Regions from separate parts of the Brevibacillus sp. FSL K6-2834 genome, predicted to be linked through region 2. Evidence: riboswitches for the same ligand, from Rfam matches in the RefSeq annotation. Region 2 holds a riboswitch; each other region holds the start of a gene.
The links. Region 2 has a riboswitch for S-adenosylmethionine ahead of NST96_RS02490 (sugar ABC transporter substrate-binding protein). Riboswitches for the same ligand answer to the same signal wherever they lie in the genome.
Positions count from the first base shown of each region.

Region 1: linked by a shared signal. The riboswitch ahead of NST96_RS17990 (aminotransferase class I/II-fold pyridoxal phosphate-dependent enzyme) and the one ahead of NST96_RS02490 (sugar ABC transporter substrate-binding protein) in region 2 are both predicted to bind S-adenosylmethionine.
Region 3: linked by a shared signal. The riboswitch ahead of metK (methionine adenosyltransferase) and the one ahead of NST96_RS02490 (sugar ABC transporter substrate-binding protein) in region 2 are both predicted to bind S-adenosylmethionine.

Region 1 is NZ_CP151945.1:3,632,438-3,642,941, reverse strand. Features, by position in the region: gene NST96_RS18045 (hypothetical protein) at 1-257, shown strand, start outside; gene speD (adenosylmethionine decarboxylase) at 506-910, shown strand; gene NST96_RS18035 (YhcN/YlaJ family sporulation lipoprotein) at 977-1,600, opposite strand; gene typA (translational GTPase TypA) at 1,738-3,573, shown strand; gene NST96_RS18025 (glutathione peroxidase) at 3,758-4,234, opposite strand; gene NST96_RS18020 (hypothetical protein) at 4,310-4,543, opposite strand; gene NST96_RS18015 (YlaH-like family protein) at 4,799-5,125, shown strand; gene NST96_RS18010 (hypothetical protein) at 5,138-5,413, shown strand; gene NST96_RS18005 (hypothetical protein) at 5,556-6,920, shown strand; gene NST96_RS18000 (DUF5665 domain-containing protein) at 6,996-7,331, opposite strand; gene NST96_RS17995 (pyridoxamine 5'-phosphate oxidase family protein) at 7,482-7,940, shown strand; SAM riboswitch class I at 8,033-8,150, shown strand; gene NST96_RS17990 (aminotransferase class I/II-fold pyridoxal phosphate-dependent enzyme) at 8,245-9,408, shown strand; gene NST96_RS17985 (aminotransferase class I/II-fold pyridoxal phosphate-dependent enzyme) at 9,405-10,504, shown strand, end outside.
Region 2 is NZ_CP151945.1:451,330-461,833, forward strand. Features, by position in the region: gene NST96_RS02460 (AAA family ATPase) at 1-1,016, shown strand, start outside; gene NST96_RS02465 (hypothetical protein) at 1,003-1,440, shown strand; gene NST96_RS02470 (hypothetical protein) at 1,464-2,045, shown strand; gene NST96_RS02475 (WG repeat-containing protein) at 2,057-3,265, shown strand; gene NST96_RS02480 (S-layer homology domain-containing protein) at 3,372-4,484, shown strand; gene NST96_RS02485 (phosphotransferase family protein) at 4,727-5,665, shown strand; SAM riboswitch class I at 5,731-5,852, shown strand; gene NST96_RS02490 (sugar ABC transporter substrate-binding protein) at 5,982-7,007, shown strand; gene NST96_RS02495 (sugar ABC transporter ATP-binding protein) at 7,084-8,568, shown strand; gene NST96_RS02500 (ABC transporter permease) at 8,570-9,565, shown strand; gene NST96_RS02505 (catalase) at 9,911-10,504, shown strand, end outside.
Region 3 is NZ_CP151945.1:5,123,987-5,134,490, reverse strand. Features, by position in the region: gene NST96_RS24930 (S8 family serine peptidase) at 1-1,361, shown strand, start outside; gene NST96_RS24925 (hypothetical protein) at 1,387-1,860, shown strand; SAM riboswitch class I at 1,914-2,014, shown strand; gene metK (methionine adenosyltransferase) at 2,154-3,359, shown strand; gene NST96_RS24915 (polysaccharide deacetylase family protein) at 3,545-4,558, shown strand; gene NST96_RS24910 (sensor histidine kinase) at 4,558-5,700, shown strand; gene NST96_RS24905 (response regulator transcription factor) at 5,728-6,435, shown strand; gene NST96_RS24900 (glycosyltransferase family 2 protein) at 6,525-6,899, shown strand; gene NST96_RS24895 (helicase-related protein) at 7,034-9,007, shown strand; gene NST96_RS24890 (ComF family protein) at 9,004-9,852, shown strand; gene NST96_RS24885 (TIGR03826 family flagellar region protein) at 9,984-10,412, shown strand.

The sequences.
Region 1 (10,504 bases), 2.5 Mb from region 2:
CTGTCGTAAGCATCCAGGAGGTTTCCGGCGACGAGGAAGTGTCCATTTTTGAAAATACCGCCCCTCATGCCGCAAAGGAACTGGAAGAGCTGTTCCGGCAGACGGGAAGCGAGTGTGAGATTGACTCGATCCGGCAAGAGACGGATAGATGGCTGGACTTGCGTAACTGGGCGAAGCATGCTGCCCCGGAAAAACTTGGCATGATCGACCTTCGTTTGTGCGCATTGTCACGTCGTTTGTTTGAACTGGAAGCCTGAGAAAACTGAAGATTTTCTGCATGAAATGGGTGCTGCGGCGCCCATTTTTTGTTTCCCATGATTTTCTTTCATAAAAAGTATTGTCAACTAGGCCGAAGCATGGTATGTTTGTTTTCGTTGGAAACAGGATTAGGAACCAGGATTCACTTTAAAGGGTGGATAACAAGAGGGAAACCGCCCCCGTTAGTGAATGACGCAGGTCCTAGCGATGTTTAACATTACACTTGCTAGGAAGGGGGAACCGAAAGATGGAATACTCGACTTTCGGAAGACACGTTGCCGTTGACACATGGGGAGTTCAGTTTGACTTGTTGAACGACGCAGAATTTTTGAAGAAGGAAATGATTGAAGCTGCTGAAAGCTGTGGTGCCACTGTACTCAGTGTGCAAGCCAAGCAGTTTTCTCCTCAAGGGGCTACCGTTCTGGTTCTTCTCTCGGAAAGCCATCTGTCTATTCATACCTACCCAGAGCGTGGATTTGCGGCTCTGGATTGCTACACCTGCGGTGAGACCGTAGACCCGCAAGTTGCCATTGATTACCTGGTTTCTGTATTGCGGCCAGAAAAAGTGTACGCAAAGAAACTGGTTCGCGGTACAGGCGAATTGCAAGTGGTTGAACCGGAAATGAAACCGGCCCAGGTGGCAAGCAAGTAACGATTGGAAAAAGCCAAGAGGTGCGGAATATGTCCGCACCTCTTTTGTGTCAAAAATTGCCCGGGTTTAACGGAACGGAGCGGTTATCGTACGGCCGACATCCCGCAGCAATACGGTAAAATCGTTTGCGGCGTTTGCCAGATTTCCGGTTACCGTATTCGGCCCGGAGGTAACGGCATTGGTGGTGTTCGCCAGGCCGTTCGTCACGGTGTTGCTGATGTTTTGCACCCTGCTGTACATGTTGTCATCTGAAGTGACGCGGATGTTGAGATTTGGTGCGGCAGCCCGCGCAGCAGAGTGAACCTGGCGTTCGATGGCTTGCCTTTGCTGCATATCTTGAGCGCCAAAACGGGTCCTGACGCCGATAATGCAATCGTTCCCGTACACGGCTGCCGTTGCTCCTTCAACCCCGGGAACATTGTCTGCTGCTTGCGCCAAACGATCTGCGACATCGCGGTTAAATCCTTGGGCAGTAAAGCCGTTTTGATAATTGTAGGCACCGTAGTTGTTTGCTCCGAAATTGTTTGCGGTGCCGTTGTTAGGCTGCGCATTGTTTTGCAGGTTAGCTGGACGCTGGTATGCCAAATTGTTTGTTTGGGTACCTTTATTTTGATCCGTGCCTGCATTTGCACACCCGGATACAGTTGCCAGCACCATTACGCCAACAAGAGAATACGCCCATTTATTCATGGGGAGCCACCTCCTTCGGTTAGTATGAGCCCGCATTGCACTCGATACTCAGGAAGGGGCTGGATGTCAAAACACCCCATTGTGCCATTTTTCTCTACCTGTTAATATGGAAGGTACGCATACTAGAGGAGGTTTACATGAAGCGTCTTGACATACGCAACATCGCAATTATTGCACACGTCGACCACGGTAAAACGACATTGGTGGACAAACTGTTGATTCAATCCGGTACATTCCGCAGCAACCAGCAGGTTGAAGAGCGGATGATGGACTCCAATGACCTGGAGCGGGAGCGCGGAATTACCATTCTGGCAAAGACCACATCCATTAAGTACAACGAGTACACCATCAACATTCTGGATACTCCTGGGCACGCCGACTTTGGCGGCGAGGTAGAACGGATTATGAGCATGGTGGACGGCGTTCTGTTGATCGTCGATGCTTTTGAAGGATGCATGCCGCAAACTCGCTTTGTATTGAAAAAAGCGCTGGAAGCAAAAGTGACGCCTATCGTCGTGGTCAATAAAGTGGACCGTGATAATGCACGTCCGCAAGAAGTCATCAACGAAGTTTACGACCTCTTTATTGATCTCGACGCAACCGAAGATCAACTGGAGTTTCCGATTGTATACGCATCCGGATTGCAAGGGATTGCGGGTATGGAGCCGGACAAACTGGAAGGAAACCTTCGTCCGCTGTACGAGACGATCATCGAGCACATTCCAGCTCCGGAAGCGAACTCCGAAGAGCCATTGCAGATGCAGGTTACGATGCTGGACTACAATGACTTCCTCGGCCGCATCGGGATTGGCCGTATTTACCGCGGTGTGCTGAACGTAAATGACACCGTTGCCCTGGTAAAACGGGACGGCTCGGTTAAACGGATGCGCGTGCAAAAGCTGTTTGGATTCTCTGGCCTGCAGCGTGTTGAGCAAAAAACGGCAAAAGCCGGTGATATCGTTGCCATCGCCGGTCTCGAGGATATCAACGTAGGGGAAACTGTCTGCCATACAGATCATCCGGATCCATTGCCGCTGCTGAAAATTGACGAGCCGACCCTGCAAATGACATTCCTCGTCAACAACAGCCCGTTTGCCGGACGCGAAGGCAAACACGTAACTTCCCGCAAGCTGCGCGACCGCCTGATGGCCGAGCTGGAGACTGACGTATCCCTTCGCGTAGACGAAACGGATTCTCCGGATGCGTTTATCGTATCGGGACGCGGTGAGCTACACTTGTCCATTCTGGTTGAAAACATGCGTCGTGAAGGCTTTGAGCTGGGCGTATCCAAGCCAGAAGTAATCGTGCGGGAAATCGATGGCCAAAAGATGGAGCCAGCCGAACGCCTGATTATCGACGTGCCGGAAGAATACACCGGTTCCGTCATGGAAACGCTTGGCCAACGCAAAGCTGAAATGGTCAACATGATCAACAACGGCTTTGGCCAGGTTCGCCTGGAATTCATCATTCCGTCCCGTGGTCTGATCGGCTACCGTACAGAGTTCTTGACGATCACACGCGGATACGGCATCATGAACCACTCCTTTGACAGCTACCGTCCGCTCGTTCCGGGCAGCGTTGGCGGACGCCATGCAGGCGTGTTGATCTCCAATGAAACGGGAACGGCCACCACGTACGGTCTGATGTCCGTCGAAGACCGCGGCATCATGTTTATCCAGCCGGGTACCGAGGTATACGAAGGAATGATTGTCGGCGAGCACAACCGCGACAACGATCTGACCGTAAACGTCTGCAAAGAGAAGCACGCGACCAACGTCCGTTCGGCAACGAAGGATGATACCGTGAAAATGAAAACGCCTCGTCTCTTGACGCTCGAAGAGGCGCTGGAATATCTGAATGACGACGAACTGTGCGAGGTTACCCCGCAATCCGTTCGTTTGCGTAAAAAGTATCTGACCAAATCGGAGCGCGAACGCTACGAGAAGCAAAAACGCTATGCGTCTCAGTCTTGATTTGCAGAGGCAAACGCAATTTTGTCTGGCATGACATACTGTCCGGATACGAAAGTAACCATGCAAAAAGCCGCCTGGTAAAAGGGCGGCTTTTTCATTTTCTCAGCAAGAAATTGCTTCGGCCAAGAGGCAAAAAACATCGCAGGCATTCACCCGAGACCAATGTGTATGAACTGGTTTGCCCCTACTGCAAATACTGTTCGATCAGCCCGGTCAATTCTTCCGGCTTCACCCGCGGATCAATCCGCTTGACGACGTTTCCTTCACGGTCGACCAGAAATTTGGCAAAATTCCATTCAATGTCCTGGTTTTCCTCGTTGGGGGCGTGCTGCTTCAGATACTGATACAGGGGATGAGCATTCGGTCCGTTTACATCAATTTTGGCAAACAGGGGAAAAGTCACTCCGTAATTTCGATCGCAAAATGCCGAAATTTCTTCAGCCGTACCAGGCTCCTGAGCGCCGAATTGATTGCACGGAAAACCAAGTACGACCAAACCGCGGTCACGATAGCGCTCATATAATTCCTGCAGTCCTTTGTACTGCGGAGTCAGCCCGCAAGCACTGGCAGTGTTGACGATCAGAAGCAGGTTGCCCTTGTAGCGGGCCAGTGTCGTTTCTTCACCAGCGATGGTTGTGACGGGGATGTCGTAAATACGCAAGGATTCCACCTCTTTCAAAGAGTTGTGATCCCGTCCACTATACCACGTCAAAGGGGAGTCATTCCAGCCTGCCGGCTAAAGCAACTGTTTGATAATCGTCATTTCGACCTCGGACAAGATGATTTGCTGCACAGATTCCGACCCTTTTCGTGCGGTGCTTTGCAGGATGCGTACAACTCCCTCCGGGTTTTGGGCGATAATCGTGCGGATCTCCCCATTCCCGCTCTTTCGCCGAGAATCATGCATGACAGAATAACCGAAGCGCTCCTGCAGAAACTGCAGGCTTGCCTGTACCTGAGCGTGCTTCATGCGAACCCCTCCCGACCGCTTCTTTTCTATTGAACGTATGAAAAAAACAGGACGAGAATGCATGCCAGTCTGTCAACCTGCAGTCACAGCATTTTGACAGGTTTCAAGGCAACTGATAAAGTGATAAGGATGGGGTAAACCAGTGCAAGAGCCTCTGGGAAACATCATTACATACGAGAGAAAATGCGGGGGAGAATTCGCTGGTTTGCGAGCGCTTACCCGAAGCAGTATGGCCGCAGGGCAGGAGGGTTAAAGATGGAATGGTTTGAGGTTGTTTCTACCTATGCTCCTTCTTCAACGGAGGGACTTTCGGCTTATGACAGCTTTCGGATGTGGGCTGATCATAACCGGGTGTGGATCATTTTTGTACAATTGATACTTGTCTATTACATGGGATTTGCCACTCGTGTGCGAATGCCCATTTTAAAAACAATTTTGCTTTACGTACTGCTCTTTATCGGCGCTCTGATCTTTGGCATTCTGGATGTGCAGCTGCCTGTGAAAAGCGCCCTGCTCGTAGCGATTGCCATCCTGGTGATCGTCAAGGTCAGAATTAAGCCGGAAGGAAGCAGCAGAAAGTGAGGGGGAGCGCACGTGAAGCGTGAGGATGCATTGGCCAATTGGCTGCAGATCAGGATTGTTGCGGATGCTCGTCCGGACGATCGCTCCGCCGCTGATACTGCCGCCTTTTTTGAGGCCATTCTCAAAGAGGATCATCAGGCGAGCAACCTGACCTACGAGGCAAATGAAGACAGCTACGTGGTTTCCGTTCTATGCAATCAAGAGAAGGTCGAACGGAGATACGATCGTGAGGAGGCAGAATCCCTGCTGAGGGCAATCGAGCTTGAACCGCGATACAATGAATCATAATCACTGTTCTGAAACAAGATGGCTCCGCCTTGCATGCTTTGGCGGGGCCCTATTTTTTATTTCTGCAACTTTTCCAAGGTTGCCCTCGTCTGTAACTGTGCCCAGGGCATTGAGGGAAAACATGGAAAGGGGAAGTACATCAATGAAAAAATACATGACCAGGCCCGTGCTGGCAGTTGTGGCTGCCGCTACGATAATTGGGGGCGTAACGCCGCTGCTGGCCAATGCCAGTACAACCGGAAGCAGCAGTGCGATCAAGGTTGTCATGAATGAAGAAGGCAAGCAAGTGACTCGCTACAATCTGAAAGAGCTGGCAACAAACGATCCGGCCACGCTCAATCTGTTGCTGAAAACGCAGGCAGATCACTTGTACATTGTAGTGGACAAACTGAATCTCGACGTAAAAATGCAAACGTACATTGAGCAAAATGAGGCGGAGTGGAACCGGATTTACAAGGAGTACTATTCCGATATTTACCTCGAAGTACGTTTTGACGAAACCGAGCAGGGCTTTGTCAGCCTAACTCCAGAGACAAAAGAAAGCACCACCTACCTGAAAGGTGAAGTAACGGATGAAGTAACCAAAGTCGTGGTTGTCAAGCCAAATGGCGACAGCATCGAAGTCGTGCCAACGGCCAACGACAGCTTTTCGGTGAGCTTTGCGGCCACTGTGAGTGCGACTCCGCAATACGCGACAGTGAAAGCTTACGTCAACGACAAACTGGTCGATACCCGCGAAGTGCGGATCAACTCGGGAACTGTTGTAGATTCCGATGTTTTGATTCATACGCAGGCTGTTTTGGATAGCAAAAAGGGTGAATTGAAAGTAAACGGCATTGTAAACCTTACGGCAGGCAAAGTAGTCGTGACCTATGACGGAGACAAGAGAGGCGCCGGCGTGAAAAAGCTGTGGGACGGTGTCGGCTCCTATTCAGTCACCATGAAGGATGTAGAGGCTGACAAAGGGAAAGTATTGATTGAGGTGTACAAGGACGGCAAGAAGCTTGATTCGGAATCCGTCGATCTGCTTGTTGTCAACAAGCCGGATAAACCGACCAAGCCGGAAAAGCCGAAGCCTGCCCAATACAAAATTACCGGAACCGCCAAGCTTGACGCCAAAGATAAGGAAATTGAAGTAGAAGGGGAAATCGCAGGATTCTCCAAAAACCAAAAAGCGAAGCTGTATGTAATCGCTCCGGACGGCAAAAAACACGAGGTCAAGATAGACGATGACGGGGAGTTCGAAGTGGAGCTCTCTTACAAAAATCGTTCTTACAGCGCCAAGTCCGTCCATCTGGAAGTAGTCGTTGACGGGAAGGTCGTAGCACAAGCTGACATTCCTCACGGTACGCCAGTAAACGAAGTTGATGACGATAAAGATAAAGATAAGAAAAAGAAGGACAAAGACAAAAAGCATCCGAACGGAAATGCGTATGGCTACTGGAAAAAGCATGGCCATGACGATGACGGAGACGATGACGATAACGACGATCGCGACAACGACTAATCCGTTGCATTCTTGAGCGACCGCGAATGGCAATCTTCTTTCTGCTCCGGGCAGCTTGCCAATCATTCCATTTGACTAGGGCTGACGGTAGGTGGAGACATAATCCATCAGTTGGCTGATGTAGTCCCCGATGATGGGAATCGAGAGGAATTTGCTCAGGACGGAACCGAGAATGGCCAGTACGATGGCTGTTCCGATCGTCAGTCCCAGGCCCCGTGCCAGACCTGCCAGGAAATTGATCCAAAGCAGCTTGCGCGGGGCTGTATAATTTTGAATGACATCTGCCAGACGGATATCCTCTAAAAACATGGCGATTTTGTCCATCCGGTCATTTAATTTGCGTGCCTCCTGAATTTCTTCGAGGAGCTGGTCAATCTTTGACAACAGGCGGTCTGTGGGGCTTTGTGACATCTGGTTTCTCCTCCTGTCTCCTATGGTTACCAGTTAAGTAACAGTGTAGGGAAAAAAAGGGGAAGAATCAAGCGCATGCCGGAAAGGTTTGCCTATCTCTTCCTTGGCGGGTACAATAGACGTACAAAACTTACACAAGGAGGCTTCGGAATGGCTGAGACCGTATCCCAAACGCTTTCGGAGGAACTGTTCGGGTTGTTGCAGCAGGAGCGGTTTATCACATTGGGCACCATTGACCATGAGTCTGGGGCGCCATCGCTCAGCTCGCTTTCCTGGACGTTTGCGGCATCGCCGCAAGTCATCCGGTTTGCGGTAGACAACCGTTCACGCATCTTGACCAATATCGCCAAGCAGCCACAAGTGGTTCTGCATTTGATTGGTGCTGGCTCTTCTTATGCCATTAACGGAAGGGCTGTATTGAAGAGTGAGCGGATGGAGGAGGTTCCCCTGAAGCTGGCGATGGTGGAGGTTACCATTGAGGCGGTGCGTGATGTCATGTTCTACGGTTCCCGTATCTCCGTAGAACCGCAGTATGAAAAAACATATGATAAAAATGCGGCGGCGAAGCTGGACAATCAGGTGATGACAGCACTGCGCAAAGCGGAGTAACAGAGAAAACGGGTGAAAACGAAGAGGAAATATCTGTTGACAATCACTCGATATTTCCGTTAGTATTAGGATCAACAAATTGAATAGCAAACTTCTTATCCAGAGAGGCGGAGGGACTGGCCCGATGATGCCCGGCAACCAATTTTCCTGTTAACAGGACGATACTGGTGCTAATTCCTGCAGAGCAAATCATGCTCTGAAAGATGAGAAGGGTTTGCTTGCGGCGACGTAAACAAAGCCTTCTTTTCAAAAGAAAAGAGGGCTTTTTCATGCCCTCAACATCAAAGCAGAGGGAGAGATTGCTATGCATCTGGAAACGAAACTGGTACAGGCGGGGGTAGGTCGTGATACGATCACGGGCGCGGTAAGCTTCCCGGTTTACTATGCGACCGCTTACCGCCACCCGTCTCTTGGTCAAAGTACCGGATACGATTACACCCGTACGGCCAATCCGACACGCAAGGTGCTGGAGGAGGCGATCGCAGAGGCCGAGTGCGGTGATGCCGGTTTTGCCTGTGCTTCCGGGATGGCAGCGATTCACACAGTCATGGGACTTTTTTCTCAAGGCGACCATTTGATCGTTTCGCTTGATTTATACGGTGGGACATACCGTCTTTTTGAGCAGGTCCTTTCCCGCTACGGGCTCCAGTTCAGCTATGTTGATCTGCGCGATCTTCAGGCATTTGCGGGCGCGATCCGTCCGGAGACAAAAGCCGTTCTCATCGAGACGCCGACAAATCCGCTGATGCAAATAACGGATATCGCTTGCGTAGCCGGGATCGCCAAACGAAGCGGTTTGCTGACCATCGTGGACAATACCTTTATGACGCCGTACTATCAGCGTCCACTGGAGCTGGGGGCAGATCTGGTGCTCCATAGCGGGACGAAATATCTTGGAGGCCACAATGACGTGCTGGCTGGCCTGATTGTGACAAAAGGCGCTGAGTTGTCTGAAAAGGTCCGGTTTTTGCACAATTCCATCGGTGCAACCCTCGGCCCACAGGATTGCTGGCTGCTGGTCAGAGGCATGAAGACGCTCGCTTTGCGTATGGAGCGACATCAGAGCAATGCTCTCCAGGTTGCGCGCGAACTGCGGGAGCATCCGGCGGTCACCGATGTATTCTATCCGGGATTGGACGATCATCCCGGCTACGAGATTCAGAGCAAACAGGCGACCGGTTACAGCGGCATGGTGTCCTTCCGCGTTCGCTTCTCTGCTCAGGTGGGGCCGTTTTTGGAAAACTTGCGCATCATCTCTTTTGCGGAGAGTCTGGGAGGCGTCGAGTCTTTGTGCACGTATCCGGCGACACAGACTCATGCCGACATTCCGCAAAAAATTCGAGAATACGTCGGGGTCTGTGATCGTTTGCTGCGATTGTCGGTAGGAGTTGAACATCCGGATGATTTGATTCATGATTTGATACAGGCTCTCGATGCAAGTCTGGTAGCGGAAGGGTGTAGACGATGAAATTTGCCACGAAACTGCTTCACGGGACATCTTGTTTCGATCCGGTGACCGGTGCGGCATCCACGCCGATTTACCAGGCATCTACGTTTCACCAAGCGGATTTGGACCGTCCGGGCGCATACGACTATGCGCGGTCCGGCAACCCGACCCGGCATGCATTGGAAGAGGCGATTGCCGTCCTGGAGGGCGGTGCGCGGGGATTTGCATTTGCTTCCGGCATGGCCGCGATTTCCAGCGTGTTTATGCTGTTTTCCGCGGGCGATCATGTTGTCGTGGCAGAAGATGTCTACGGCGGAACGTATCGCTTTTTGACCAAAGTGTTGTCCCGCATGAATATTGACGTTACGTTCGTGGATACGACCTGCGTAGAGGCAGTGGAGAGAGCCGTCACTCCTCGCACTCGCGGGATCTACCTGGAGACACCTTCTAATCCGACGTTGAAGGTGACAGACATCGCAGCTGTCTGCCATATCGCAAAGGCCAAGAATATCATAGTCATTGTCGACAATACGTTTCTGACCCCGTACTACCAGCGTCCGCTTGAACTCGGAGCAGATATCGTCATCCACTCAGCGACGAAGTTCATCGGCGGCCACAGCGATGTCGTTGCAGGGCTGGCTGTTACCAAGGATGCTGAGCTGGGTGAACAGCTTTACTTTATCCAAAACGGCATGGGAGCGGTACTCGGAGCGCAGGATTCCTGGCTGGTGATGCGCGGGCTGAAATCGCTGAAAGCCAGACTGGATGTAAGCACCCAAACAGCGGAAAAGATCGCTCGATGGCTCGCAAATCATCCTTCCGTTGCAAAGGTACATTATACGGGACTAGCGGGTCATCCCGGCCACCAGCTCCAATCGAGGCAGGCGAGCGGCCACGGAGCCGTGCTGTCCTTTGATGTGGGCAGCAGAGAGCGGGCGAAGGCTTTGTTTGATCGGGTTACGCTTCCGATCGTAGCGGTCAGTCTCGGAGCCGTAGAAACCATTCTGTCGTATCCGGCGATGATGTCACATGCCGCTATGCCAGCGGCAGAAAGAGAGCGTCGCGGTATAACGGACGGATTGATTCGCTTATCCGCCGGACTGGAAGACGCTGACGA
Region 2 (10,504 bases):
TCGGAATGATTGAAGGCAAGCAGGTAAGGGGCCGAAGCGATACCGGAAACGGGCGTCTGGTTCGCAACCTGTTTGAGGAAGCTGTGAGGAGGCAATCAGCTCGTCTGGCCCAGTTGGAAGCGGGGGCGGAAGAGTGGAGGTGGCTGCGAGCTGAAGACTGGGGCATCGGTGATAAGGAGCGCGGTACTGCAGAGAACATAATGGCCGAGCTGGAGGAGGAACTGGCTGCCGTCGTGGGATTGGAGCCGGTCAAATACATGGTCAGGTCTTTGGCGGCACAAATCCAGATCGCACAGCGGCGGAAAGCGGCCGGAATACCCGATGCGGCGGGACAGACGCTGCACATGATTTTCCAAGGGAATCCCGGAACAGGCAAGACGACGGTGGCCCGGATCATTGCGCGGCAGTTGTATCGATTGGGCGTAATCAAGCGGGATGAGCTGATTGAAACGGATCGCTCCGGGCTCGTCGCCGGTTATGTGGGGCAAACGGCACTCAAAACGCGGGAAGTCATCGAGCGTGCGCTGGGGGGTGTGCTCTTTATCGATGAAGCATACGCACTGGCGGGGGCCGAAGGTGACTTTGGCCGGGAAGCGATCGACACGCTGGTCAAGGCGATGGATGATTTTCGCGACAGTCTCGTCGTCATTCTGGCAGGCTACGGCGAGGATATGACCGGGTTTTTGGCAAGCAATCCCGGCTTGCGTTCACGGTTTCCGACGATCATTGAGTTTCCGGATTATACACCTGATGAATTGCTGCAAATCACCCGGCAATTGTTGGCGCAGCGAGGCTATGAGGCTTCTGCTGCGGCAGAGCGAGCCATGCGGCAGCAGTTTGTTCAGACGCAAGGGGACAAGATGGCGGGGAACGGACGCTTTGCCAGGAATCTGTGTGAACGGGCAATACGCTCGCACGCCATGCGCCTGAGCCGAAACAAACACGCAACCATACAAGAGCTGACCATGTTGGAAGAATGCGATGTGGTGGAGGAGGCTATCTATGAAAGCAGCTAAGGCGATGTTCGCGGTCTGTTTCTATCTGCTCCTGCTCCCCTGTGTACTGATCCTGGTCACCATGCCGCTGTTCTCTATCCTCGACATGATCGAGGTAGCCAAGTACGAGGCTCCCCGTCTGGGGTATCCCCTGATTGTGCTGGGAGTGATCGGCGGACTGCTGTTCGCATCCGTCCGGGTGGGAGCCTTGCGAACCTTGTACCGAAAATACCCGGTTTTGCTGCCTTTCCTGCATATCGCTTACTTTATGGCGATTGGAACATCTGCAGGTCTGGAAGTGATGAACCAGTGGGCAGACAGCTTGTTGTTTCCGAAGTGGCTGGCGATAGGAGGAGCGGTCGTGATTGTTCTGGTGACCCGGGTCTTCTTGTCTTACTGGTACTGCAAATATCCGATTAGTCTCACCGTGAGAAAGCAGGGGTGATGCAAGTGGAAGAGTCGCGCCGCATGTCAAGCAAGTCGGAGACGAGGGGAGATGCGCCTCGGTCATACGCTCCGGACAGCAGAAGCAAACCCGAGCCCCATGATGCGGTCCCCGGCGAAAAAGGAATCGGAAAATCATTTTTGCTGGCAACCATTTTGATTGCCGCGGCCGTCTTCTTTACGGGGGGACAGCCGGAGGGGGATGCCGCTCAGATCGTCAATAGCCGGGTCAGCACGTCCGTCGCAGCCGGTGAACAGTTGTTTGCCGAAGAGAATACGGCCGGTTTGGAAGCGAAGGATTTTGTCGTAGAGAGCCCTGCCGACGAAGCGGGGGAGGCAACCATGCTGATTTGGGATTTCAACGCCGAAGACGGAGATCAGATCGAGATCCTTGTCAATGGAAAGTCGGTATACCCCGTACTTACTTTGACGAATCAGCCGGCAGCGATCAGCGTTCCCGTCCCGAGCGTAGTGACGGTAAAAGGCCTAAAAGATGCCGGAGGAGGCATTTCGTACGCTGTGAAGCTTCCTCAGTCCGGTCTTGCTTACTTTAACGCCGTTTCTGTTCAAGGTGTAAATACCTATACGATAAACCTGAAGAATTAGGGGGTGCCACCATGTCCATACAATCGAATACCGGGGAGCCTACTACCCATTACATCAAAGTCGTACCGGCTGAATTGGAGCTGCATCCCGGTCAAACCGCACAGTTGAAGGCGTACCTCGTCTGGATGGATGGACGGGAGGAGGACATTACTGAGCAAGTACGCTGGAGCACAGATCAGCCACAGATTGGCACAGTAACCAAGGCAGGTGCTGTAACTGTAGGTGTGGTCGGAAACATGGTCGTCCTGGCCCAGTATGAGGGGCAGCGGACGGAAACGCACATCCAGGTGACGGCCGCCGCCGGACCAGTCAAAAAAAAGAAGAGCTGGGGCAATCGCAAAAGCCTGATCATCGGAGGAGCGATCGTGGCAGTCACGCTGATTATTAACGGCGTCGCACTGTCCCAGATGAGCGGCGGAAAAGGCGATTCGGCAAGTGCCCAGCCAGAACCCGCTCCGGCCAGCCAGACCTCCGAGAGCAAAGAACTGCCAGCAGAGGAGACGGAGGAGTTCAATGCCTACAGCCCGGCAAGTGACGGAGATAGAAAAGATATGCGCTCGTCCCTGTTTGGATTTGCCAAGGAAAAGGCAGTTGCAGCCATAGAGACAGCGTCGAGTCTCAGCGGGCAGGGGAAAGAGCTGGTTCCATCTGTTCCCCCAATGCCGCAGCCAGAGCTGCCAGCGGAACAGGCGGTACAACCGCCAGCAGAAGCGGCAGCGACGCCCAGCCCGGCGGCGACAGCGGAGACTGCCGCAAAAGCCGCTCCTCCGACAGTCGCAAAAAAAGAAGCCGCCCCCAGACCGAAGAAAGAAAGCCCAAAAAAGCAAAGCAAGCCGACTCCTAGCGTACAGCCGCAACCACAACCAGCAAAGCCCAGTCAGGTTGCAGCAAAGCCCGCCCAGCCAAAGCCGCAGCCAAAAGCCGCACCAGCCCCTGTGCTTGTACCGGTCCAGCAGAACGGGAAATGGGGCTATGTCAAACAGATCAATCCGTTTGACAAGGAGCTGGCGATTGCGTATCAATTCGACCATGCGACAAGCTTTTCCGAAGGGCTCGCTGTCGTGAAAAAGGGCGGGAAGTTCGGGTACATCAACGCCGAGGGAAGCCTCGTCATCGATTATCAGTACGAGTACGCCACGCCTTTTAAAAATGGCGTCGCCACAGTCAAACAGAACGGGAAGCTGATCCAGATCGATAAAACAGGAGCAGTCCACAAGTAAACGGAAATCCGATAATCGCATGGTATTCCCGTCCGTCAGCATCAGCACGATCACTTACCTAGGGAAAATGTTGCCCGAAGCATTATTTGGAAAGGAGTACTGAGAAATGTACAAACGTTATCTTGCCTGGATCGTTATGTTCGGTCTGTTCGTCCAAAGCTTTTTTGTCCCCGGCGCTTCTGCGGCTCCCGCATACTATGAGGATATTCAGGGGCATTGGGCCCAAAAGGAAATCGAGGAACTGAGCGCACTGAATGTTTACCGCCTCAAGTACGGGTATTTTCATCCGGACAATCCGGTTACCAGGGGCGAAGCGCTGGCTTTGCTGAACCGGGTGCTGGAAGGCATCTATGGTCCCTTGGAAACAGCCAAGCCAAATACGCATGTGGATCAACGGTTCTCTTATAAACAGGAAACGGAACAACTCCTTGCCAATATGCGCGCCATGCTAGACATACAAACCGGATTTGTCAATTCCTTCGATCCGGGAGAAAGCATGCTGTACTACCTGCACTTATCCGAACGTGGAGGTATGAAGCAGCCACAGAAGAACAACATCGACTGGTGGCTGTCCTCCGATTATTTGCAAAAGCCGTTGACCAGAGAAGAAGCGAGCATGATCCTGTTCCATGTCCTGGCTCCTTACAAAATGCGGGCGACAACCCTCAAGCTGGATGAAGTGAAGCCTTACTATACGGGCTACTATCTGTGGAAGCACGATCCCAAATACGAGGATACGGCATCGCCCTATGCGGCAGCGATTTCCGAATTCTATCTCTTTAACGCAGACAAAAATTTTGACCCGAAAAAACAAATGACACGAGCGCAGTTTGCCATCGTCCTGAAACGCTTGCATGATCTTTGGAAACGCGATACGCCTCAGCAGTTCAAGGAAACGCAGCTTCGCCAGAAAAACATCGTCAACCTCTTCCTCACCGCCGCCAATCAGGCGTATGTCCAGAAGGACCCGTCGCGGATCGGGCAGTTTTTCAGCAAGGACGCCCAAGAGTCACTGGAAGAGATCGCTCCGCTCCCTCTGCATGATTACAGCGGCAGCCTGGTGGTCAGGAAAGATGACAGCAATCCGAAGCGATTGTGGGTGACAGGAAGCTATCAGCATACGCTGACAGGAAATTATCAGGTGGAATACTCTTTGGAACAGGAAGAATCAAGCCCGTATGGCTGGAAGATCGTAAGAGTAAATTACCAGCAGAAGTAGTTGGGAATTTGTGGGGGGATTGGGTCAGGCGCTGGCTTTAGCAGTTGCAGTCCAGGTGAAAAATGCAATGGCTGCACATCCAACTAAAGCGATAAACAGCGATTGACCCGTAAAGCGAGCAAAAGAAGCGGACGGCCCATTCGAGAGCTGTCCGCTTTTCATTTTTCATCTTCTGCGGGAAACCGGGATGATTTGATCACGGGGATAGCGAATATTCCGGAAAAGGCAAAGGAGAGGTGCAAATGACAGAATCAACGGAAAGGGACTGCTTTCAAAGATTGGTTCAAAGGCTTGAACCCCAAAGCAAGCTGGTTCGCTCCTGGGAGTTGAAAGGCGGTGTCTCAGCGCAGGTGACGGCGCTTGAAATCGAGCAGCTTGACGGCAAAAGGAAAAAAATGGTTGTGCGCCGGCACGGTGCGGCAGACATTTCACAGAATCCCCATGTGGCGGCAGATGAATTCAAGCTGATGGAACTCCTGAAGTCTGTGGGGGTGGCCGCGCCAGTGCCATTTTTCCTGGATCAATCAGGCGAGATTTTTTCCACGCCGTACGTCGTGATTGAATACATCGAGGGAAAGACTGAGTTCACTCCTGCCGATGTGACCGACCACGTTTTCCAGCTAGCTGCGCAGCTTTCCAGGATTCACAGTGTGGACGTCTCGAAGCTGGATTTGTCCTTTTTGCCCAAACTGGAGAAGGCATGTACCGAGAAAATCGAAAAACGGCCGGCAATCACAGATGAATCGCTGGGTGAGGGACGCATTCGGGATGTGCTGGAGGCAGTCTGGCCATTTCCTTCGCGGAATCCATGCGTACTGCTGCATGGAGATTTTTGGCCAGGAAATGTAATGTGGAGGGACGGACAGCTTGCTGCAGTGATCGACTGGGAGGACGCGCAGCTCGGAGATCCGCTCGCGGATGTTGCCAACGCCAGACTGGAGATTCTGTGGGCATTCGGCATCGAGGCGATGCTTCGTTTTACCGGTCGCTATCAATCCTTGACGAAGTTCGATTTTACAGACCTGTCTTACTGGGATCTGTTCGCAGCTTTGCGCCCGGCTTCCAAAATATCCGACTGGGGACTCGATGCGTCTACGGAACAAAAGATGCGGGAGGAGCACAGTTGGTTTGTCGCCCAGGCATTTGAAAAGATAGGGACAGGGAAGGGGAAAAAATCCTAGTTGACAGGTTTGAAAGCAGCCATTATATTCTGTATATACAAAAGGTTTTGATATGAGAATATGAACTCTTATCCAGAGAAGGCTGAGGGACTGGCCCAATGAAGCCCGGCAACCTAGCGCAAAGGAACACGTTTCTTTTGAGCCAAGGTGCTAACTCCTACAGGTAGCGATACCTGACAGATGAGAGGCGAAAATCCGCTGATTTAAGCCTCTTTCATCTGGAAAGAGGCTTTTTTGATGGAGCAAATGGATGTCGATTCCGGTTCAAAACCGCAGAACAGCGTACCGTGTTACTTTAAAAAGGGGGTTTTCCGATATGAAAAAGAAGTTTAGTTTGATTGGATCGCTTATCCTTTCTGCGTCTCTTTTGCTGACAGCTTGCGGCGGGGGCAACAGCGCGTCTTCCGGAAACGGCGGAGCGGGTGGCGGCTCCGGCGAGAAAGCAAAACGGATCGCGCTCGTGATGCGGCAAAACGTAGGCACATTCTCGGCTCAGTACATTGCCGGCGTCAAAGCCGAAGTAGAAAAGAACGGCGGAGAGCTGACTGTTTTCAACGCAGATACCGATCTGTCCAAAATGGCTTCCAACCTGGATGCGGCGGTCAACCAGCGTTTCGACGGCATTCTGATTGACCACGGCACTGCAGAAGCACTGCAGCAAGGAGCAGAAAAGGCTGTGAAGCAAAACATCCCGCTCGTGCTGTTTGATACAGACATCAAGCTTCCCGGGGTTCCGGTAGTAGAGCAGGATGACCAGAAGCTGGCTGAGCTTAGCCTGGAGAAGCTGGCTGAAGATACCGGCGGCAAAGGAAACATCGTGAAAATTTGGGTGGCTGGCTTTGCACCGATGGAAAAACGCCAGATCACGTACGAAGCCTTTTTGAAGAAATATCCGGATATCAAGGAGGTTGCGGCTTTCGGCAGTGCCACCAACAACACCGCGCTGGATACGCAATCGCAGATGGAAGCCATTCTGAAGAAGTATCCAAACAAAGGAGATATTACAGCGGTCTGGGCTTCCTGGGATGAGTTCGCCAAAGGAGCGACCCGCGCCATTCAGCAAGCCGGCCGTACCGAGATCAAAGTATACTCGATCGATTTGAGCGACGAAGACCTGCAGCTCATGCAGGATCCCTCTACCTCGTGGGTAGCGACTGCAGCGGTAGACCCGGGCAACATCGGACGGATTCAAGCCCAAACCGTCTTCAAAAAAATCAACGGCGAGCAGGTGCCGGACAGCGTCAAACTGAATCCTGTGCTGGTCAAGCGAGACGATTTGCCGACGGACAAGAAAATCACGATGGGAGATCTCTCCCAGTACGTGAAAGAATGGGGCAAGTAATCCTGCATAGATGGTGTAGCGTAATCCCGTTGATCATCCATCAACGGGATTCTTCCTTAATAAGGGGGGACAGAAAATGACGACTTTGCAGATGAACGGCATCATGAAGCAGTTCTCTGGCGTACCCGCGCTCCGTTCCGTCGATTTCGAAGTGAAAGCGGGAGAAGTTCACGCTCTGCTCGGAGCCAACGGAGCGGGGAAGAGCACGCTGATGAAGATTTTGACGGGAGCCTATGTGGCGGACGGAGGCTCTATTGTGATTGATGGCAGGGAGGCCGCGATCCAGTCGCCGCAGGATGCCAAAGCGCTCGGGATTCAATGCGTCTATCAGGAAGTGGATACGGCGCTGATCCCGTACCTCAGTGTAGCGGAAAACATATTGCTCGATCGCCAAATCCAAGCAAAGGGCTTGATCAGCTGGCGCCGCTTGTATGAAGAGGCGGAAGCGATTCTCGCAAGGTTTGGCTTTTCCATTCCTGTGAAAAAGCAGGTGGAAGCCTGTACGCTGTCCGAAAAGCAGCTGATCCTGATCGCCCGGGCGACGGTACAGCAGGCCCGATTCATTATTTTTGACGAACCGACAGCTCCGCTCAGCAACACGGAAACAGAGCGGCTGTTTCAGATCATCGAGCAGTGCAAGCAAGCGGGGTTGGGCATTATCTACATCTCCCACCGGCTGCCGGAAATTTTTCAAATCTGCGACCGGATCACCGTCATGCGCGATGGACAACGGATCTCTACCAAAGAGACGGCGGACACAACGATGGACGAGGTCATCGCCGCGATGCTGGGCAAGACATTCTCCGAGGAGTTCCCGAAGACCCAGGTGCCGATCGGCGAGACCATCCTGGAAGTGAAAAACGCCAGAGGAGGCAAGGTTCGCCGAGCGGACCTGCATGTGCGCGAGGGAGAAATCGTCGGTGTCGTCGGCCTGGTTGGAGCAGGGAAGACGGAGCTGGCACGTCTGCTGTTCGGCGCGGATGAGTGGGAGGATGGCAAGCTGATTGTAAACGGCAGGGCTTTGCGGCTTCGCACGCCGAAAGAGGCAGTCCAGGCGGGGATCGTCCTCGTGCCGGAGGAGCGCCGCAAGGAAGGGATATTCGTAGAGGAGTCGGTCGCCCGCAATCTGTCGGTGGCTACCCTGGCCAAATGGTCGCCAAGGGGCTTTGTGAAGCAAAGACTGGAGTCGGAGCAAGCCGAGAAGATCGTCCGAAAACTGGGGGTAAAGACAGCGGGCATTCGTCAGCCTGTCGGCCACTTGAGCGGGGGAAACCAGCAGAAGGTCGCTATCGGAAAATGGCTGGATACGGATGCGCGCATCTTTATGTTCGACGAGCCGACGAAGGGTGTGGACATCGGGGCGAAAAGCGACATTTACCGCCTGATCGGCTCGCTCGCCGCGGAGAAAAAAGGCATCCTGTATTTTTCCTGCGAGTTTCCCGAGGTGCTGGGGATTGCGGACCGGATCCTCGTCATGTTCGAGGGACAAATCGTAAAAGAGCTGAGCCGGGAAGAAGCGACCCAGGAGTCAATCATGTATTACGCAAGCGGGGGTGAATAAGATGGAAGCAAAAAAATACAGCTTGTTTGATTTTGTTTATAAATACGGAACGGTTGCCGTGATCGCCATCGTCATCCTGCTTTTTAGCCTGACCAATCCTTATTTCTTTACCTATGCCAACATCACGGATATTTTGCGCTCCATCTCCATCGTCACATTTGTGGCCGTCGGTGTTACGTTTTCCTTGATTGTCGGCGGATTCGACCTGTCTGTCGGTTCGACCGTCTCCTTGACTACCGTTGTCTCCGCATCGATGATGGTCTGGTACGAACAAGGGGCGGTCGCGACATTGGCGGTTCCGATCGTTCTGGCCGTTCTGGTGGGCTTGATCAACGCGCTGTTGGTCGTGAAGATTCGGATTCCCGACCTGTTGGCGACCTTGGCGATGCTGTACATCGTAAACGGCGTCCATATGACCTATTCAAAGGGCTACTCGATCTACGCCAATATGCCGATGGAGGACGGGACGACTGCTCCGGGCAAATTTCAGGAATGGTTTCTCTGGCTGGGGCAAGGCGAGATTCTCTCCGTACCGGTGCCTGTGCTGCTTACCTTTTTGCTGGTGGCGGTCACGCATATTTATTTGACCTATACGAGACAAGGGCGCATGCTTTATATGACCGGAGGGAATGTGGAAGCGGCACGGCTCTCCGGAATACCCGTGAACCGGTACCGGACGCTTGCTTACGTGCTCTCTGCCCTGTTTGCCGGACTCGGAGGGATGCTCTTGGCTGCGCGAATCGGAACCGGTCAGGTGAGCAGCGGAGGCTCCATGCTGATGGATGCGGTGGCCGCGGCGTTTGTCGGTTTCTCTGTATTTGGCGCAGGCAAGCCCAATGTATTCGGCACCTTCGTCGGGGCCATCCTGATCGGTGTCCTGCTGAACGGCATGACGATGCTGAATCTTCCTTATTATGCGTATGACATCATTAAAGGAATTGTCCTGGCGCTGGCATTGGCAGTCACGTACTATCAATTGCGCAGAAAGCGGGCGTAGGAAGGATTGGAGTCAATCCTTTGCTGACTTGGAAGCCAAATGAAAGTCGCTACATACAGGGCGCAGCAGAAGAAGCCAGTTTTCAGGCTCACTTTAGGCTGTGCCCTGTAGCGGTTTTGCCGACCAACATCTCCAGAGTGTTACACATTCGTATGTGGCATGAAATTCCCTCTCTAATGGTTTCGCAGGCAATTTTTGCATAAAGCTACCCCCGCAGGAAGATATTACATATGTGCAACCAAAAAACGTGCAAGCAAGCTATTTGACTGAAAGCGGGGGAATGCAATGAGTGATGTTCATCAGGAACGAGGAGCGTCAGCGGAAGGAGAGAACGGGACCTCGGTAATGGGTGCCGGCGGCGTATACGACAAAAGAATGACTGCGGGGGAGGGCGAAGATTCTCTCACCAACCGGCAAGGACACCCCATTACGGACAATCAGAACATGAGGACGGTGGGCAGAAGAGGCCCCACGACACTGGAGAACTACGATTTTCTGGAAAAAATCACCCATTTTGACAGGGAACGCATTCCGGAGAGGGTCGTTCATGCGCGCGGGACAGGTGCCCATGGCTATTTTGAAGCGTACGGCAAAGTGGGAGACGAGCCTATAGCCAAGTACACCAGGGCCAAGCTGTTTCAGGAAGCGGGCAAGCGCACACCCGTGTTTGTCCGGTTTTCCACGGTCACCCACGGCATCCACTCGCCGGAGACATTGCGCGATCCGCGCGGCTTTGCCGTCAAATTCTATACGGAAGACGGCAACTGGGATCTGGTAGGCAACAACCTGAAAGTGTTTTTCATTCGGGATGCGATGAAGTTTCCGGACCTGATTCACGCGTTCAAACCGGACCCGGTGACCAATATTCAGGACCAGGAGCGCATCTTTGACTTCATCTCCAACACCCCGGAAGCCATGCATATGATTACGTTTCTTTTC
Region 3 (10,504 bases), 990 kb from region 2:
TACCGGTGAAAGCTGGTAGAATGTACATCAGGATGGAGCGAAGCTTCGGTGTGAAGGGCTTTACCTATCTGTTGACCAGCCGGTTTACGATCAATCCGGACAAGTATGAGCGCAACAATACAATGGATACGGCCCGCCCGCTGGTAGGCAACCAAATTTCCGTAATCGGGAACTTCCATGAAGAGGGCGACGAGGACTGGTTTTCTTACTATGTCCGCGAATACGGCCGGCTAAACGTAACAGTCACTGCCGATACCAAGCGGATCGACCTGAACATGAAGATCGGCAAAGAGGGACAAGCCTTTGAAGAATTTGACAAAGGCGACCGGAATGACCCGACCGAGCGCGCCCAAAAGGAAGTATCGCCGGGCAAATACTACATCAGGCTGACCGAGTACTGGCGAAATCAGGTGAACGGCGAGTACAAGCTGGACGTGTCCTATACGCCGATTCGGAAGGATACCAATGAGCCCAACGATACATATCGCCAGGCGTCACCTTTGGCCAACGGAACGCTGATGACAGGAACCTTGCCTACTCATACCGATCAGGACTGGTTCCAATTTACGGTCGATTCCGAATCCTACGTCAGCATACGCGCTCCGTTCGTTCCCGTATCGACAGGGATGCGGCTGGAGCTGTACGGTTCGGATACATTGAACTACTCGCTCTTTGCCACGAACGACGTAGCGCAGCTGTCCGATCTGGGCAAAGAGGTGCTTGGCATGAAGCTGAAGCCGGGCAAGTATTATATCCGTCTGACAACCACATTGCCGTTTAAATACGATTCGTACCGGCTGACTTTGACCAAGCAGCCTTTGATCGCGGGTTATCGTGATATTTCCACGCACTGGGCCCGCAACGAGATCGCCAGACTCAGCACGAAGGGAGTCGTCAAAGGCTTTGATGATTCGACCTTCAAGCCTGACCAGTCGGTGACTCGAGGCCAGTTTGCGACGATGCTGATCCAGTCCATGCGGGCCAAAGGGATGAATATCGTTACGTATACAGGCAGAAATCCGTTCAAGGATCTTTCTAAAAATCACTGGGCCTATGGCAATCTGCTGACTGCCCACCAGCTCGGCATCATCAGCGGCTATCCAAACAGCACCATGCTGCCGGATCAATCGATCACACGGGCAGAAATGGCACTGATGGTAGCCAGAGCAAATAATCTCGTGCTCTATAATCGCAGCAGGTCATCGTTTACCGACGTGCCGACAAGTCACTGGGCGTCTCCCGCCATTGAGGCGCTGACGGCGAAAAAGTGGATAAGCGGTTACGGACGGACGTTCAAGCCGCAGGGAAGAGCTACACGTGCAGAGGTGGTCGTCCTGCTGGCGAAGGCTTACAGTTTGTAACTCTATGGAAAAGGAGAGAACATAAATGAAAAAAGCAACCAAGGGAATCCTCGCCATAGCAATTGTCGGGATGGGGGTCTTTGCTTCGCAGGCGATGGCAGACGGCGTTTCCGGTGTCCCGGGCTCAGCGGATGATCCGGTCGTCACCAAAAGCTATGTGGATCAGCAAATTCAAAAAGCTCTTGGCGGAGGCGCAGGCACAGGCGGTGCATCCGTCTCGACGGGGTTGACAGTGGTTGAGCTGCACCCGGGGCAGACGCTGTACGGTTTTGAGGGTACGGAATTTATCGTCCGTACGGGAAAAGTACAAGCAGTAGCCGGCGATAAAGGCGATGGCTTGACAGATATTACCGAGGGCAAGGACCTGCGAGCGGGAGCTCAGGTGGCTGCCAATCATCTGCTCTTGATCGCCCGTTCGGACAATCGCGGATTGCGCTTGAATGCAAACTACAATGGTGTCGCGCACATTATGGTTCGCGGCAAATACGAATTGCGCTAAGCGCTTATTGACACCGGCTATAAAAACGATTATTCTATTATCCGTAATGGATACTCTTATCCAGAGCAGGCGGAGGGACTGGCCCCATGAAGCCCGGCAACCGACTCGAGCGGTGCTAACCAGCAGAACGGATACCTGTTCTGGCCGATAAGAGGGTAGGGAACGCAAACACCAAGCACCTTTTCCTCTAAAACAGGAAAAGGTTTTTTTTTTGCTTGTGCCTTCGTCTAATAAGAACCTGTTTCGGCTACCACACTATTTGTATGAGGTCAAAGGAGGTAGTACACATGTCTTTGCAAAAAGGTCGTCGTCTGTTTACTTCTGAATCCGTCACCGAAGGTCATCCGGATAAGATTTGTGACCAAATTTCCGACTCTATCCTGGACGCCATTTTGTCCAAGGATCCAAATGCTCGCGTAGCATGCGAAACTTCCGTTACCACTGGTCTGGTACTCGTGGCAGGGGAAATCACCACGAACACGTACGTGGATATTCAAAAGCTCGTCCGTGACACCATCCGTGAAATCGGATACGATCGCGCCAAGTTTGGTTTCGATGCCGACACTTGCGGTGTTCTGACCGCTATCGGCGAGCAGTCTGCCGATATCGCCCTCGGTGTAGACCAGGCGCTGGAAGCCCGCGAAGGGAAAATGACTGATGCTGAGATTGAAGCGATTGGTGCCGGCGACCAAGGTCTGATGTTTGGTTTCGCCTGCAACGAGACTCCTGAACTGATGCCTTTGCCGATCAGCATGGCTCACCAGCTGGCTCGCCGTCTGACCGAAGTGCGTAAAAACGGCACTTTGAGCTACCTGCGCCCAGACGGTAAAACACAGGTGACTGTAGAATACGACGGCGATAAGCCGGTTCGTATTGATACGATCGTTATTTCTACCCAGCACGCTCCGGAAACCACTCTGGAACAAATCAAGAACGACCTGATGGAGCACGTGATCAAGCCTGTCGTGCCAACAGAGCTTCTGGATGCCGAGACCAAATACTTCATCAACCCGACTGGCCGTTTTGTTATTGGCGGACCACAAGGGGATGCCGGTTTGACAGGCCGCAAAATTATCGTCGACACCTATGGCGGATACGCTCGTCACGGCGGTGGTGCTTTCTCCGGAAAAGACCCGACAAAAGTGGACCGCTCCGGCGCATATGCAGCCCGCTATGTAGCGAAGAACATCGTCGCTGCCGGCTTGGCTGAAAAATGCGAAGTACAAGTGGCCTATGCAATTGGTGTCGCACAGCCAGTGTCCATCAGCGTAGATACATTTGGGACCGGCAAGATTGCCGAGGACCAATTGGTAACACTAATCCGCAAGCATTTTGATCTTCGTCCTGCAGGTATCATCAAGCAGCTTGACCTGCGTCGTCCTATCTACAAGCAGACAGCGGCATACGGCCATTTTGGCCGCAACGATCTGAATGTGCCGTGGGAGCGTACAGATAAGGCAGAAGCGCTCAAGCAGGATGCAGCAGGGCTGTCCAAGTAAAGACCAAGCGCGAGAGCCTAGTGATACACACTAGGCTCTTTTTCTGTCATTGAAAACGGATTTCCTCTATATTTTTAAGAAGACTAGGCCTTAAGACTTGCGGCAAACTGCTGGAATTCAGTTCATAAAGGAATCCGTTCGTATATGTCGAAATTCCTATATAGGCATAAAGGAGGGAGTTTTTTGTGCCGAAGAGGTGGCCCTTCTTTCTCGTATTTTTCATTGCGCTAGGGCTCGTTGTGACTGCCGGACTGCCCGATACTGCCTCTTTTTTTAAAGAGGAGGCTCCAAAAGTGCAACCTTTCCCCCATGTCACTACGTCTATAAGCACAAGCGAGGAGCAATCGGCTGCACCACAGACAGAAAAAAACCGGGAAGAAGCAGCGTCCTCCAAGCTCTGGTATAGAGATCGGGTAGTCGTATTGACGTACCATCATGTGACCGACGATTCTGACCAGCGCTATGTTATTGGGGCGGAGCAGTTTAGAGAGCATATGACGTTTTTATTCGAGAACAATTTTCATCCGATATCACTGGCGGAATTTGTGCGTTTTGTCGAGACAGGAGTTTTGCCCACTGAGAATGCAGTCTTGCTTACATTTGATGATGGGTATGAAAGTTATTACACACATGCTTTTCCCGTAATGCAGCAGTATCGGTTCCCATCGGTCAACTTTGCCATACTTGGACGATTGCGGGATACCGAGGAGCGAAAGAGAGAAAAAATGACCACGCCGCTATCCCGTCCGCAAGTGAAGGAAATGCTGCAGACCGGGTTGGTGGAGATCGCTTCTCATACATACAGTCTTCACGACGAGAGGGCCCGCAACGAATGGGGAGATCTGGGACCGGAGACAGCACCTGTGTACATGGAGGAGCTCAAACGGCTCGAAGACGAACAAGAATACCGCAATCGCCTTTACGTAGATTTTACGATGTCGCGGGTAGGCTTGAGCGATCTGGTGGGCAAGCAGGTGCAAGCTATTTCCTTGCCGTTTGGATACAGCAATGACATCGTACTGGACATAGCCAAGCAAGCGGGCTACCGATTTGTCTTCAATTCAAATCGAGGTGTGGTAACGGCCCAGGTGAATCCGCTTTCCATCCCCAGATACGATGTCGGGATCAGGGAAATGGATGTGCCCAAGCTGCAGGCGCTGTTCCAGACGGTCAAAAACGAGGTAGAAGGAGATCAATAATGAATCAGGCGATCAGTATTACCATGTTGGATGGTGTGATCAATCGCACGATCGAGACGGTAGAGACGAGCAAATCGCAAATATTCGAGATCGCCGAAAATGCCAGGCAAGAAGGAAATTCCTTAAAACATGATTTGCATGAATTGCGGCAGGAAATAGCGAAAGTGATAAGCAAGGTAGATGAACTGGAGCTCTCCTACCGAAGGGCGCGAGCGCGCCTGGTGTTGGTTAGCCGTAATTTTCAGACATACACAGAGGAAGACATCCGCATCGCTTATGAAGAAGCCAACCGTATTCAGGTAGAATTGTCCATTTACCGGGAACGGGAAGACAATTTGAAAAAGCGGAGAAACGATCTGGAGAGGCAGCTTCGCACGCTGGAGGAAACAATCGAGCGAGCAGAAAAGCTGGTTACGCAGATGGGGGTTGTGCTGGGGTACTTGACCGGCGACCTGAGCAAGGTAGGGGAAGCTCTGGAGGAGGCCAAACAGCATCAGCTGATGGGTCTGAAAGTAATCCAGGCGCAGGAAGAAGAGCGGAAGCGGGTAGCGCGAGAAATCCATGACGGGCCCGCTCAATCCATGGCAAACGTCGTGCTGCGGTCTGAAATTGTCGAAAAGATGCTGAAAAATGAACGCATTCTGGAAGCGCAGATGGAGCTGCACGAATTGAAGGAAATGGTCCGCCTCAGTCTGGCTGACGTCAGACGGATTATCTTTGACCTTCGGCCCATGGCATTGGATGATCTGGGGCTGGTCCCGACGCTGCAGAAGTACATTCAGACGTATGAGGACCGCACGAAAATCTCCGTGGATCTGGTTGTCTTTGGCGTAGAGCAGCCGCTGAAAAGCTCTGTAAAGGCTGCGATGTTTCGACTGGTGCAGGAGTGCTTGAACAATGTTGAAAAGCATTCCGGGGCCAGTATGGTTCAGGTAAAAATTGAATTTCAGGAAAATACGTTGCGCCTAGTGGTCAAGGATGACGGAATCGGCTTTGATCAGGCAGCACAAAAGGCCAAGGGAGGCTCCTACGGGCTGCTCGGCATGAGAGAACGTGCCCAGCTGCTTGAGGGAACGATGGAATTGCAGTCTTCCCCTGGAGAGGGAACAAAGGTCATGTTTCAAATACCAGTCAAATTCTGAAGCAAGAGTGTACAGGGAGGATGAAATATGGAGAAGGTACAGCAAGAAATTCGCATCGTTATTGTGGATGATCACCAACTGTTCCGTGAGGGTGTCAAGCGTATTTTGGAAATGGAAAAGGACTTTCAAGTCGTGGGAGAGGGCGCTGACGGAGAAGAAGCTTTCCGTCTGGCCGAGGACCACAAGCCCGACGTAGTCCTGATGGACATCAACATGCCAAATGTGAGCGGTGTTTCCGCTGCGGAACAAGTTATTTCCGTAAGTCCCGGCACTCGCGTCATCATGCTGTCGATCCACGACGATGAAGGATACGTATATCGTACGCTTCGCTCGGGGGCGTCAGGCTACTTGCTGAAAGAAATGGGCACGAACGATCTCGTCGAAGCGGTGCGTGTCGTCGCTTCGGGTGGAGCATACATACATCCAAAGGTAACCGGCAAGCTGATCGAGGAATTCCGCCGGTTGAGCGAGCAGGAAGGAACGAATGATCGCGGTATAGCCGTGGATGATGCGGAACCAATCGATCCGAAGGTAATTGAGTCGCTCACCCGCCGTGAACGCGAGGTTCTCCAGCTGATGGCGGAAGGGAAGAGCAACCGTGCGATCGGGGAGTTCCTGTTTATTAGTGAAAAGACGGTAAAAAACCACGTCAGCAGCATTTTGCAAAAGCTGAGCGTGCAGGACCGTACGCAAGCTGTAGTTATTTCCATCAAGAATGGCTGGGTAAAACTGTAGAGCAGCTTCTTTTCTGCTTGTGATTTGCCGTTTGGCAGCACCGTGTCCAAGCTATCCCGCATACCTTGATCGTAAGAGGAGGTATGACCGTGATGGAAGAGCTGGTCGTGTGGTTGCTGGCGGCATATGGGTGCTCCTCTTTACTTGTGGGATTGGCGAATTTCTGGATCAGGCGGACGACAAAAGATGTCCCTCCGACTTACGAGCACTATCGATTGCTGCTGTTCAATTCGGGGGATGTGGTGGAGCAAGCTGTCAGGAAGCTTCAATTCCACTCGTATTTGCGAGGAACCCCTATTTGCATTTCGTATCAAGATGATGGATCGGTTGACGATACCATCCGGATCATGACGGTGTTGGAACGGACAGACTACCCGTGCAGGGAAGATCGGGAAGGCGCGTTCGGCGAGCCCGTCATGACCATAGATCTTCGCCAGAAGGGCGAACAGGAGCGCGCGCAATAGCGCGCTTTTTTGCGTTTTCAGAGGGCTCTTGCTTTTCTATGAGAGTTCCAATGGGATTTCCGTAGAGATTTCTTTGCATCCCCTGCAGTCTTTTTGCAAACTGTCCATAACAACAATCGGCGGGGGTTGAGTCTATGCGGGAATACTTGCTCTACATCAAAGTGTCGGGGGGAGCGGCGCAAGCCCATATCACGCCGTGCTTTCAGGTAGATCAGGCATTTTGGCGGGAAAGGGAGGGGGCACAGCTGTATGTGATCGGCAAAAGCAAGTCACTGGCTCTCGCTTTTTCCCTGCGCGGAGAATTGAACAATGCGCTTGGAGATCATGCGTTTACGGAAAAAAGCGTGGACAGCTATCGCGCTCTCGCCTCCACTCACGTGAGAGAGGCTACTGTATTATACGGCAAGCAGGCAGCAGGCATGACTCCGATTGAAAAGGAATGGTTATCGCTTGAAAGTGTGGGGGGGAGCGGAGAACAAGCAGACACGCTTCCTTTGTCGCCTTCAAGCAAAGATACTTTGGAAGACACCGATGAACTGAAACGCGAATCCGAACGGCTGCTTGCATGGATGAGCGGGCGCGCTCTTTTGTGGGACGAGGTCGGTGTTCTTTTAAACAAAAAGGGATGGGCACCAAGGTCGCTGGAGTACTGCTTTCAGTGGATGATTCTCTCGGGAAAAGCAGAGCGGAGGCCGGGAATTGAGTGGAGAATAAGGAGGAGCTGGCTGCGACATCGCATGCTGTTCACGTGTGCGAGGTGCGGATCGGAGCAAACGATCGTGCTGACGCGCTGCCATTCATGCAGACAGGGGTGTGCCTACTGTACAGAGTGTCTGGATATGGGGCGAAGCAAATGCTGCACACCGTATTTCTGTGTCCCGAGGCAAAAGGCAAGCCAAGCTTATGAAGCTGTAAGTCCCGGAAAACTCTGTGAGCGGACGGTAAATCGTGGTTTCACCGGAGAGCGAATGGCGGGCACAAGCTATGAACGGAGAGCAGCTCTTCTCGACTGGCAAGGCACCTACTCGCCGATGCAAAAGATGGCTGCGGAAAAAGCGCGCCAGTTCGTTGCCTCGGACAGGCCGGGCCTCGGCGAGTTCTTGCTCTGGGCCGTATGCGGAGCGGGCAAGACGGAGCTGCTGTTTCCGTCAGTGGCTGAGACCTTGCGAGCTGGTGGACAGGTATTGATTGCTACTCCGCGAAAAGATGTGGTGCTCGAGCTGGCTCCACGGATCGCGAAAGTCTTTCCAAATGCCCGGGTGATTGCCGTCCACGGTTCCAGTACAGAAAAATGGGAGGACAGCGACATTACGATAGCGACCACCCATCAAGTCATGCGGTTTTATCATCGATTCCCGCTCGTTGTGCTTGACGAAGTGGACGCCTTCCCCTACCACAATAATCCGGTCTTGTACCGCGTCGTATCGCGAGCGGTGCAGCCCGGCGGCAAGATTTTGTACTTGAGCGCGACACCTCCGCGCTACCTGCAAAAGCGCTTGGTGCCCAAGCGAGCTCAATCGCATATGCATTCCCGGACGCATGTTCTTTTGCCGGGCAGGTATCATGGCTCGCCGCTGCCCGTCCCACTCGTTTGTACGGTCAGGGGATTGCATAAACATCTGTCAGCCGGCCGCTCCATTCGGCCTTTGCTAGAGACGCTGGCTGCGTCGCTGGATGGCGGACGCCAGGTCTTTGTGTTTGTCCCGCGAGTCGACCAGGTGCCCGTTGTTCTCGGTTATTTGCAACGGAGACTGCCGGGATACAGCCAAGCGATGGCAGGAGTCCATGCGGCAGATCCGGAGAGAGAGGAGAAGGTTCGCCTCTTTCGGGCCAAGCAATTGCTGGTAATGGTAACGACGACGATTCTGGAACGAGGGGTGACCATTCCACGCAGCGATGTCATTGTCGTCGGTACGGAAGCTCCTGTCTTTGATGAGGCATCACTCGTGCAAATTGCGGGTCGAGTGGGCAGGTCTAGCGACGCGCCAAGCGGTACAGTGCTTTTTATCGAAGAATACCGGACATCCGCATCCCGAGCGGCGATTCGGCAGATCAATCGGATGAACCAGCTTGCTGCCAGTCTGCAGCAGGCAGGAGGACAGTCATGAGCGGGGCCGCCTGTGTAAGCTGCGGTGGAATCGTTTCGGGACGACGCCGTGAAGAGCTCGTCGGGCGATGGAGTCGCGCTCTGTCACGGCCAGCCACATACCCCCGGATCTATCGGCTGGTCGACAGTCTGCCGTTGTGCAGCAGTTGTCTGGCAGAATGGCAAGTGATTGGCACTCTCATCTGTGAGTGTTGCGGTCGGGATATGGTTAATCAGGTGAGAAACGGGGAAAAGATGTATCAGTCCCCAATAGGAGCTGACTTCAGTCAGCAGGAGAGGAGGGTGTGCAAGGATTGCCTGGCTGTTCAGGAGAAAGGGAATTCTCTTCTGCGAAACAGAGGGCTGCTGCCCTATGACGAGTGTGGAAAGGCAATGCTCAGTCGCTTTAAATACCGCGGAGACGAGCGGATGGCTGCTTTCTTTAGCGCCTTGCTGGCCATTGAATACTATCGCAGCTATCATTCAGCGGGATTCTCCTGCCTGTCGGAAGTGCCTCTGCATGAAAGCAGGCTGTCTGATAGAGGGTTCAATCAGATGGAGCTGGTAGCGGATGGACTTTCAAAACGGATTGGCATACCGTACATTCCCCTGCTCAAACGATCAAAGCAGACGGCCAAGCTCAGTCAGCAGCGCGGCAAGAGAGAGCGGGAGGAGAATATGCGAGGGGCCTTTACCTGTATGTATACAGGCAGCCAAATCGGTGGAATCATCAGAAAACAGGTTCGCGAAGTCTTGATTGTTGACGATATTTATACGACTGGTTCCACATTGCGAGCGTGTGCTGCAGCGATTCGGGAAGCGCTGGGTCATACCTGTCAGGTGTCTGCTCTTACCTGCTTTCGATAACCCTGCAATTTAGTTGACCTTTTTCGAACAATCAGCGTTTCTTCTTGTACATTCGTCATTTTTCGATATGATGGTAGTATATCCAGTTTTTATCACAAATGAGACTCGGATCGGTTAAAGGAGTTGTCTTTATGTCTCTGGGCAAACTTTCCAACTGTTCGCGCTGCGATGCCCTGTTTGTACAGACTGTCCGTGATATTTGTCCCAAATGCTATCAGGCAGTGGAAAAGGAATACGAAGAGTGTGCCAAGTTTTTACGGAAACGAGAAAATCGGGGAGCCAACATTCACCAGGTAAGCGAGGCAACAGGTGTCAGCGTCAAACAGATTACCAAATTTATTAAAGAAGGGCGCATCTCTATCGAGGGAAGCCCCAATCTTGGCTATCCTTGCGAAAGCTGCGGGTTTTTAATCCGCAGTGGAAACCTCTGCGATTCGTGTGTTCGCAGTCTGCAGCACGATATTACCCAGCAAAGTGAAGTAGACCGCAGATTGGAAGAGGAAAGACGGGAAAAACTAGCACAGGCCGCTTATCGAAGAAGGGCGAAACCTGGCGAATAGTTTTCGCGAAAAAACCTAATCGACCAAAGGGAAATTGCCGATGATACTACTAAGAGACAGTATCGTCGGTTTTCTTTTTTTCGTTCTCCATA